2 regions of the Rhodococcus mengyinensis genome follow, and region 1 is predicted to be linked to the other one. Evidence: riboswitches for the same ligand, from Rfam matches in the RefSeq annotation. Region 1 holds a riboswitch; the other holds the start of a gene.
What was found. A riboswitch is a leader RNA that binds a small molecule or an ion and turns the genes downstream of it on or off. The one in region 1 is predicted to bind S-adenosylmethionine.
Positions count from the first base shown of each region.

Region 2: linked by a shared signal. The riboswitch ahead of ACNJ7E_RS15765 (aminotransferase class V-fold PLP-dependent enzyme) and the one ahead of ACNJ7E_RS00875 (putative leader peptide) in region 1 are both predicted to bind S-adenosylmethionine.

Region 1 covers NZ_JBLWIT010000012.1:28,546-33,224, forward strand. Annotated here, with positions in the region: gene ACNJ7E_RS00860 (ABC transporter permease) at 1-143, opposite strand, end outside; gene ACNJ7E_RS00865 (ABC transporter permease) at 136-1,125, opposite strand; gene ACNJ7E_RS00870 (ABC transporter substrate-binding protein) at 1,129-2,763, opposite strand; gene ACNJ7E_RS00875 (putative leader peptide) at 2,916-2,999, opposite strand; SAM riboswitch class I at 3,004-3,097, opposite strand; gene ACNJ7E_RS00880 (NtaA/DmoA family FMN-dependent monooxygenase) at 3,144-4,538, opposite strand; gene ACNJ7E_RS00885 (LLM class flavin-dependent oxidoreductase) at 4,554-4,679, opposite strand, start outside.
Region 2 covers NZ_JBLWIT010000084.1:77,403-82,081, forward strand. Annotated here, with positions in the region: gene ACNJ7E_RS15755 (LLM class oxidoreductase) at 1-531, opposite strand, end outside; gene ACNJ7E_RS15760 (putative leader peptide) at 581-673, opposite strand; gene ACNJ7E_RS15765 (aminotransferase class V-fold PLP-dependent enzyme) at 678-1,973, opposite strand; SAM riboswitch class IV at 2,025-2,139, opposite strand; gene ACNJ7E_RS15770 (MlaD family protein) at 2,220-3,467, opposite strand; gene ACNJ7E_RS15775 (purine-cytosine permease family protein) at 3,764-4,679, shown strand, end outside.

The DNA.
Region 1 (4,679 bases):
AGCACGAGATTGCGACGCAACCACGTCACCGCGCGGCGTCCGCGACTGTCCGACTCGGACGCGACCACGGGAGGCGGTTCGGTCGGCGGAGCGCCGAAACCCTCGGCCTCCTCGATCAGTTCCCTGGTGAGGATGTCAGACATGAACCTTCTCCTCCACATCCGCGGTGGTGTTGCGGCCGGAACTGCGCCTGCCCTCGACGATCCGGGGATCGATCAGCGGATAGAGCAGATCGACGGCGAGATTGACGAGTACGTAGACGACCGAGCTCAGCACCACGATTCCCTGGACCACCGGAATGTCCTGCGCCATCACGGACGTCTGGGTGAGCCGCCCCACGCCGGCGCGCGAGAACACCGTCTCGACGACGACCGATCCGGCCAGCAGATTACCCACGAGCACACCGGCGATGGTGAACGCCGGAATGCTCGACAGGCGCAGCGCGTGCCGGGTCTGAATCTGCCAGCGGGACGCACCCTTCGCCCGCGCAGCTTCGATGAACGGCTGCCGCCACGTGGTCTGCAGACTCGCCGCGAGCACCTGCGCGATCACGGCACCGGTCGGCAGCGCGAGCGTCACCGCGGGGAGCACCAGCGTCGCGATCCCCTGGTCACCGAACGCCGGGAAGGCCTTCAGCCGGAACGAGAACAGCTGCAGCAGAATCAGTCCCACCCAGAACGTCGGCACCGCGACACCGAGCGGAGGCAGTGAGAACAGCAGATTCCGCACCCAGTGGACCCTGGTGTAGGTGGCGAGGAACGCGACCGCTGCCCCGAACACGACCGCGAGAACCAGCGCCGCCGACGCCAGCGCGAGCGTGCTGGGGACCGCGTTCCCGATCGCCTCGGTCACCGATTGCCCGGTGGCGATCGAGTACCCGAAGTCACCGCGGACGGCGTGGCTCAGCGAGTTCCAGTACTGCACCCACACCGGCTGGTCGAGGCCGTACCGCGCCTGCAGCTCCGCGACGGCGGCCGCGTCGACCGTCGTTCCGGTGGTCGCCGAGTCGACGGCGATGCTCACCGGGTCGGACGGCAGCAGGAACAGCACGGCGAACGACACGGTGAACGTCGCCCACAGGACGGCGATCGCCTGCAGCACGCGTAGTCCGAGGTAGCGAATCATGGCTCAGCGTCCGCTGATCCAGGTGTCGAAGAACTGGAGCCGGGCCGAGGCCTCGAACTTCAGGTCCTGCACGTTGGGACCGGCGCCGATCGCCTGCGACAACTCCACCGTGGGGATCCACAGACCGTTGTCGAGCACCTGCTGCTGGGCGTCGGCGACGAGCGCGCTCCGCTCGGTGGTGTCGGTGGTGGCGAGTTGCTTCGCGAGCACGTCGTCGAGCGCGGGAATCGGTCCGCGGTTGTTCAGGTTGCGGCCGTCGAGGCCGAACTGGGTGCGGAGGATGTCACCGTCGGCGCGGGTGCTGTTGTAGTAGGTGGCGTCGAAGTCCTTGGAATTCTGGCGGGCGATGGACTCCGGAGTGGACACGAGATTCAGCTGCAGATCCACTCCCACCTCTTTGAGCTGCTGCTGCACCAGTTCGAGGATGGCCTGGTTGCCGGCGAACACGGAGCTGAACAGAACGGGGAAGCTCAGCTTCTGACCGCTCTTCTCGCGGATGCCGTCGGCACCGGGAACCCAGCCCGCCTGATCCAGAATCGACTTCGCCTTCTCCGGGTCGTACGACACGTCCGGCAGCGCCACGTAGCCCGGGGTGCGACTGGCCAGCGTGCTGGTGGCGGGTGTGAAGTTTGGACCGAGTACGGTGTCGACCAGTTCCTGCCGGTTGATCGCCGGGACCAGCGCGCTGCGCACGACGGGGTCGACGAGCGGTCCGCGAGTCACGTTGGGCTGGAAGCCGAACGGGGTCCCGGGGTTCGACGTGGTGAGCACCTGCCCGCCCGCGCCTTCGATCTGCGGGGCGTCCTGCGGCAACGCGTCACTGATCGCGTCCAGCTGTCCCGAGGACAGGCTGCCCGTGCGGACGCCGGATTCGGGCACGACGCTGAACTCGATGGTGTCGAGGTAGGCCTCGCCGTCATGGCCGAACACGTCCGAACCCCAGTTGTATCCGGCGCGCTTGGCGAGGGTCACCGACTTGTCCTGCTGGTAGTCGGCGTACGTGAACGGCCCGGTGCCCGAGATGTTGCCGGTGCACCGTTCTTCGGCGGACTTCGCGACGGACGCATCGGACAGGATGCCCAGCTGCGGGGTGGACGACGCCTGCAGGAACTGCGCGTTGGGTGCGGCGAAGTCGACCTGCGCCGTCAGCGGGTCGATCACGGTGGTGCCGGTGTAACCGGCGAGGTAGCTGGCACCGAGCGGGGCCTTGGCGCCGGAGAGGGTGTTCACGATGGCGTCGAGATTCTTCTTCACCGAATCCGCGGTGAAAGGTGTTCCGTCGCTGAACGTCACCCCCTCCTTCAGGTGGAACGTGAAGGAGGACGCGTCGGCGTCGGTTTCCCAGCTCTCGGCGAGCCACGGCTTCAGTTCGCCCGTCTCCGGGTCCTGGTCGGTGAGCGAGTCCACCACCTGACGAGCCACGTAGACCGTCTGATTCGTGCCCGACTGCGCGGGGTCGGCGCACGTGGGCGCCTGGGACAGGCCGTAGCGGAGTGTGCCGCCGGGCTGCGCGGGGCCCGCATCCGCGGAGGAACTGCTGGAACCGCCACCGCAGGCGGTGAGTGCCGTGGCCAGCACGGCGGCGGCGCCGATACCTGCTGCGATGCGGGCACCGCGGTGGGGCGAGGACAAAAGCACTGATGGCACCGAGAACTCCGTGATCTCGAAGAAGTGCCGTGCGCGCTGCCCGTCGTATCGGCAGCGCTCACGCGCACAGGAAGGTGAGGGACACCGGATCCGACGCGGATGCGGTGTGAAGAGCCGGAACCCCGACGGATCGGGGTGTCAGGTCAGCTGTGACAGATCGAGGTGGACAGTCGGCAGAGATCGACGTGGAGACGCCCCCAGGCGCTCACGAAACCTTCGGTCAACATCGTTCCTCCATCGATCCCGGCGGTAGCACCCGCACCCGCAGGGCGGGGGGTTGCTGCGACGTCAACGAGCCAGGTCTCTCGGTCGCTCTGGATGGTCGTTACCGAGTGTAAGAGATCGCCGGTCGCCGCGCCACACGGACCCCGTTACCCCACGGCCTGCCGGGGCGGGAGTTCCCGCCGCGACAGAGCGGGCCGGAGACCGAGATGTTCACGCAGGGTGGAGCCTTCGTATTCCGTTCGGTACGAACCTCGCTCCTGCAATTCGGGCACAAGCAGGTCGACGATCTCGTCGAGTCCGGTGGGCACCAGATACGGCGAGATGTTGAACCCGTCCGTGGCCCCACTGCGAACCCACCGGGTGAGTTCGTCGGCGACCTGCCCGGGAGTACCGGCGAATCCGGAGCGCTGGGTGGTCGCGATCGCAACCTGACGCAGCGACAGGTTCTGCGCCTCTGCCAGGGCCCGCCATTCCCGGGCGATGGCGAGCGGATCCTTTCCGTCACGCGCCGCCCCACGGGTGACGGAGATCGGCGCGGGCACCGGATCGAATTCGGGCAGTGGACCGTCCGGGTCGCGATCGGACAGATCGCGGCCCCACACCTGACCGACCAGCGACAACGCCGTCTGCCCGGTGTACTGGCCCTCGAGAACCCAGCGCACCTTCTCCTCCACCTCGGACGCGTTCTCCGCGAGCACGATCTGCGTGCCCGGCAGAATCTTGACGTCGTCCTCGGGACGCCCTGCACGACGCAGTCTCGCCCGGATGTCCTCGGCGAAGGCGAGCGCCTCGTCGAAATGCGTTCCGTGCCGGGAGAAGATCACGTCGGTGTGCGCGGCCGCGAAGTCCCGGCCCGCCGGTGAGTCGCCGGCCTGGAAGATGACGGGATGCCCCTGCGCGCTGCGCGGCAGCGTGGGGGTGACCGTGACGTCGAACTGTGACGTGCGCCGGGACACCTCCTGCACACCGTCCGGGGTCGACCACGACGGCGCGTCGGTGCTCGTCGCGACCGCGCCGTCTACCCACGCATCCCAGATCGCCCGGGCGGTGTCGAGGAACTGCCCGGCCCGCTCGTACCTGTCGGCGTGATCGAGGTAGCCGCCGCGCCGGAAGTTCTCACCGGTCCACGCGTTGTCCGTGGTGACGGCGTTCCAGCCGGCACGGCCACCGGACAGCAGGTCCAGCCCGGACAGCCGCCGGGCGAGGTCGGCGGGCTCGTTGTAGGTGGTGTTCTGGGTGGCCACCAACCCGATGTGCCGGGTGATGCCGGCCAGCGCCGCGAGCTGGGTGATCGCGTCCGGCCTGCCCACGATGTCGAGATCGAGAATCTTGCCTTCCTGTTCCCGCAGACGCAGGCCCTCACCGAGGAAGAAGGCGTCGAACAGGCCCCGCTCGGCGGTCAGTGCCACCCGCCGGAACGTTTCGAAGTCGATCTGCGATCCGCTCGACGGATCGGACCAGATCGTCGTGTGGTTGACGCCCTGGAAGAAGACACCGAAGTGCACCTGGGCGCCGGGCCTGGCGTACGAGTTGTCGGTCATGTTCTCCACAACCTTTCAGCGAGAGGAGTCTTCGAGGCGCTCGGCCTGGAATCGGGTGACGGGACGGTCGAGACCCAGCGTGCTGCGCAGGGTAGAACCGGGAATGGGACGGTGCGCGATGCCGGCACGGAGAAGTGCCGG
Region 2 (4,679 bases), on a different contig from region 1:
CCACGGGAGGGTGCCGTCGACGAGCTGCTCCAGGACCCTGGGCAGCGACAGCGGCAGCACGGTCACACCGTCGGCGACGCCTGCCGCCTGGATGTCGGCGATGAGTCCGGCGAGGCCGACCGGAGTTCCGATGTACTGCAACGACACCGGAGCACGCGGCGTCGCCAGGGCGCTGTCGAGGAGGGCCAGCTCCTTGCGGGCGGCGCGGGCCTCCCCGGCGATGAGCACCTCGAGGTCCACCAGGACGGTGACGCTGTCGGGGTCGCGACCGTCGGCGACGAGTTCGGCGCGGATCCGTGCGCGTTCCTGCTGCGCCTCACGCAGATCGGACGCCCGGATCCGGACGACGTTCGGCGGGAACGACGTGAGGTCGAGCTGATCCGTCGAATCGGCGGTCAGGTCCACCCAGTAGTCCGCGCCGTTGATCGGCCGCGTGCCGGTGGCGCCCTCGGCCGCCGGGTGGTGGCCGGAGCCGGTCAGTTCGACGGCGACGCGAAGGGGACGGGATACGAAGGCATTGTCTCGAGACATAGGGGTTCCTCGGGAATGACGTGTGAATGAAACGGAGCTGGAAGAACGGTCAGCTCGAACACATACCCGAGGCGGTTCGGCACAGATCGACATGCCGACGGCACCAGTGAGCAATCATTGTGCTCCCAGCCTGCGATGCCATGCGGTCATACTAGCGCGTCCCGCGAAAAACGCGTCTCCGGCACCGGATTCCACTGGCCGCTCTCCTTGGCGTAGGTCCAGCTCCGGCGGCCCGCCACCAGGGTGCGCACCGCGTCGACCAGCCGATCCACGTCCTCGGAGCAGCTTCCGAGACCCACACTCACCCGCACGGCGCCGTCAGGCCTGCCAAGGCGGCCCAGCAGAGGATGGGCGCAGAACCGCCCGTCGCGAACTCCGATTCCATGTTCGGCGGAGAGGTAGGCGGCGATCTCTCCCGGCTCGAACCCGTCGATCGTGAATGTCACGATCCCCACGGTGTCGGGGGCGTCCGACCACAGCCGCAGGAAGTCCAGGCCGTCGACGGAGCCGAGGCCGTCCAGGAGCCGGCCGGTGAGTGCCGCCTCGTGTGCGGCCACCGTGCCGAAGTCCAGCTCGGACAGTGCATCGCACGCGGCGGCGAGCGCCGCCGCGCCGAGCACGTTGGGGGTTCCGGCCTCGTGCCGGGCAGGGGCGGGCGCCCACTGGGTCGATTCGACGGTCACGTTCCGGACCGCCCCGCCGCCTGCGAGATAGGGCTCGGCGGCGTCCAGCCAGTCCCGGCGGCCCACCAGCACACCGGCGCCGAAGGGGGCATACAGCTTGTGCCCGGAGAACGCGAGGTAGTCGACGCCCCACTCCTCGACGTCGATGCGCCGGTGCGGCGCGAGCTGAGCGGCGTCGACGAGAATCCGTGCGCCGCAACGATGCGCCACCTCGGCGAGGGCGGCGATCGGCAGAACCTCGCCGGTCACGTTGGATGCACCCGTCACCGCGAGCAGGGCGGTGGGCTTGGAGCACAGTTCTGCGACGAGCAGGCGGACCGTCTCCTCCAGCGTGTCCGCCGCCCTCACGACGCGAGAGTTCTTCCACGGCAGCAGGTTCGCATGGTGCTCGATGTCGAGGACGACGGTGCTGCCGGGGACGCAGCCGGCCAGCAGATTCAGCGAGTCGGTCGTGTTCCGGGTGAAGACCACCACCTGGTCCTCCCCCGCTCCGACGAACCGGGCGACAGAGTCGCGGGCCTTCTCGTAGCACTCGGTCGAGACCCGCGACGCGTAGCCGGCGCCGCGGTGCACGCTGGAGTACGTCGGTAGCAGTGCCCCGATCCGGTCGGTCACCTGCGCCAACGCCGGCGCACTGGCGGCGTAGTCGAAGTTGACGTAGGCACAGTCGCCGCCCTGAACGAGCGGAACCCGCAGGTCGGAGCCCGAAACCTGGGCCAGGGGGGCAACACACACGTCAGCGGTCAGTACAGCAGTCATCACGACATCCCTCGTAGTCAGGGACTCGTCGCAGGGTCGGTGCCCTCTCGGAGTCCGCGCTTGCCGGGTCCGGTATGGACCTCAGCCTGGTCGTCACCCGGAGCACCCCGCCGCGGTGGAGGGTTGCCGACCAGCTAGCCGGGGCTTGACGCTGGTACTCGTGACCTGTTTCGAAGATTGCAGGATCGGCGCGCAGTTGTCAACCCGAAACCCGGAGGGTCCCGGATCCGGGACCGAGAACTCGCGTCAGTTGAGAGTCACCCCGAGGAGCGGGGCGAGCTGATTCGCAATCGGGTTGAGGTCCAGCCTGTTCGGGTCCTTCTTGGGCGTGGAGTCCCACGGCTGAACGGTGGCGGGGTCGCCGAACACGATCCGGTTCGCACTGCGGACGCCGGTGAGACTGCCCTGCGGGGCTTCGCAGGACGCGGCAGTGTTCTGCGGGAAGTCCTGCTGCGTGTCGTCGAAGTTCGGGTCGTTCCGCTTCATCTCCTGGAGGATCGCCTGGGTGCCCTCGTAGCCGACGGTGCACGACGGCGGATTGTTGGTCTCTGCCACCAGACCCAGGTGAACGGTTCCGTCGTCGGGCGCAATGGTCGAAGACGCGGCCGCCACGCCGGGCAGATACACGAACAGCGTCTGCAGGGCGGTGGCCTGCACCGAGATCACCTTCGCCGTGGCGGACAGGTTGGCGAGGTTCGTCGTGGCACCGGGTCCGGTCTCCGAGACAAGTTGCCCCAGTTGATCGCTCGCCGGATTTCCGTTGTCGATCAGCCGCCGGACGTCCGGGTCGCTGCTGCGCAGACGATCCGCGAGCGAGTCCAGGTCGGCACTGAAATCCTTGATCGCCGACGACTGTTCGGACTGCGTATCCAGTACAGTTCGACCGTCGCGCACCAAAGCCAGTGTCCGGTCGAGCGATTCGGATCCCGACGCCGACAGCCCGGACAACGAGTCCGCGAGCGACTGAAGGTCTTCGCCCTTGCCGTCGAACGCCGCACCGAGTTCCGTCACGACGGTGTGGAGCGCGTCGATCGGCACGGATTTCGTCAATCCCTGTGTGCTGGCGAGCAATTCTTCGACGGGCACCGGCGTCGAGGTGTCGGCGGCGGCGATTCGGGACCCGTCCGTCAGGTACGGCCCGCGATCGGTGGCGGGCCGAAGGTCGACGTACTGCTCGCCGATCGCCGACCTGTTGGCCACGACGGCTTTCGCGGACGCGGGAATGTCGGGCGCGCTCGTGTCGATCCTCAGTTCGACGACGACGCCGTCCGGGGTCAGGGACATGTCCCCGACGCGGCCGACCGGCACGCCGCGGTACGTGACTTCCGCATTGGTGAAGATGCCGCCCGACGTCTCCGATTCGAGGTGCACGGTGTATTCGCCGAACCCGAGGAGATTGTCGAGACGCACGTAGTTGGCACCCACGTAGACGAGGCCCGTGAGGGCCACGAGAACGAAGCCGATCAGCTGCCACCGGACGAGCGGCGACCTCACCGTCGACCCTCGATGTCGCGTCGCCCGAACGCCGTCCCCGCTGCGGCGAGCCGGCACCGGTTCGCGAAACGACTGTTGATGGCGGCGGCAGACACAGGCACTCCGATGACAGAGGGATACATGAGACAAGCGGTCACACATATATCTAGTCCGGTCGCCGTATCAGCGCAAACTCCGAACCACCCTCGGTGGCGCACGTCACTCGCCGGTCTTGACTGAATTTTCAGTTTGGAATATCTTCGGTTCCCAACAGGACGTGATGACAGTCACCTCCGACCCGGAATGTGAGGTCCGCAGTGTCCACGAATCTCGACCCGACGACGCCCCTCGACGACGACGCCCCCTCCCCGCCGGAGGACCGCTTCGGACACGTCGAGACGATCGGCGTGGAATACATCCCCGAATCGGAACGCGATTCGCGACCGCTCAACATGCTCGCCGTGTTCTTCGGCGGCAACCTGGCGTTCTCGGTGATCGTGTTCGGCTGGCTCCCCATCACGTTCGGACTCGGGTTCGGCAGCGCGATCGCGGCCAGCGCGGTCGGCATCGGACTCGGCACGCTCCTCATCGCTCCCCTGTCACTCCTGGGCCCGCGCACCGGCACGAACAACACCGTGTCGAGTGGTGCGCACTTCGGAGTGAGCGGACGGATGATCGGCTCGGGGCTCACCCTGCTCTTCGCCCTCGCGTACGCCGCGATCGCGGTCTGGACCTCGGGTGACGCGCTGATCGCCGCCGCCCACCGCCTGCTCGGCACACCGGTCGACAACGGCATGCTCGCCCTCGGCTACGGCATCATCGCCGCCGAGATCGTGGCCGTCGCGCTGTTCGGCCACGGCACGGTGGTCGCGCTCCAAAAGTTCGTGCTGCCCGTCGTCGCCGCGCTGCTCCTGCTCGGTGTGTTCGCGTTCGGGGGTCGCTTCGACGGCGGGTCGGGCAGCGGCGACTATCTCCTCGGCGGGTTCTGGCCCACCTGGATTCTGGCCGTGGTGCTCGCCGTCGGCGGTCCGCTGTCGTACGCCCCGACGCTCGGCGACTACAGCAGGCGGATCTCCCGGGTGCGGTTCAGCGACCGTACGATCGTCGCGGCCACCATGGCAGGCATCTTCTTCGGGCTGTTCCTGACCGCGGCTTTCGGATCGTTCACCGCGTCGACGTTCACCACGCTGAGCGACTCCTACGTTGCCGACCTGGTGGCGGAGGCGCCCGGTT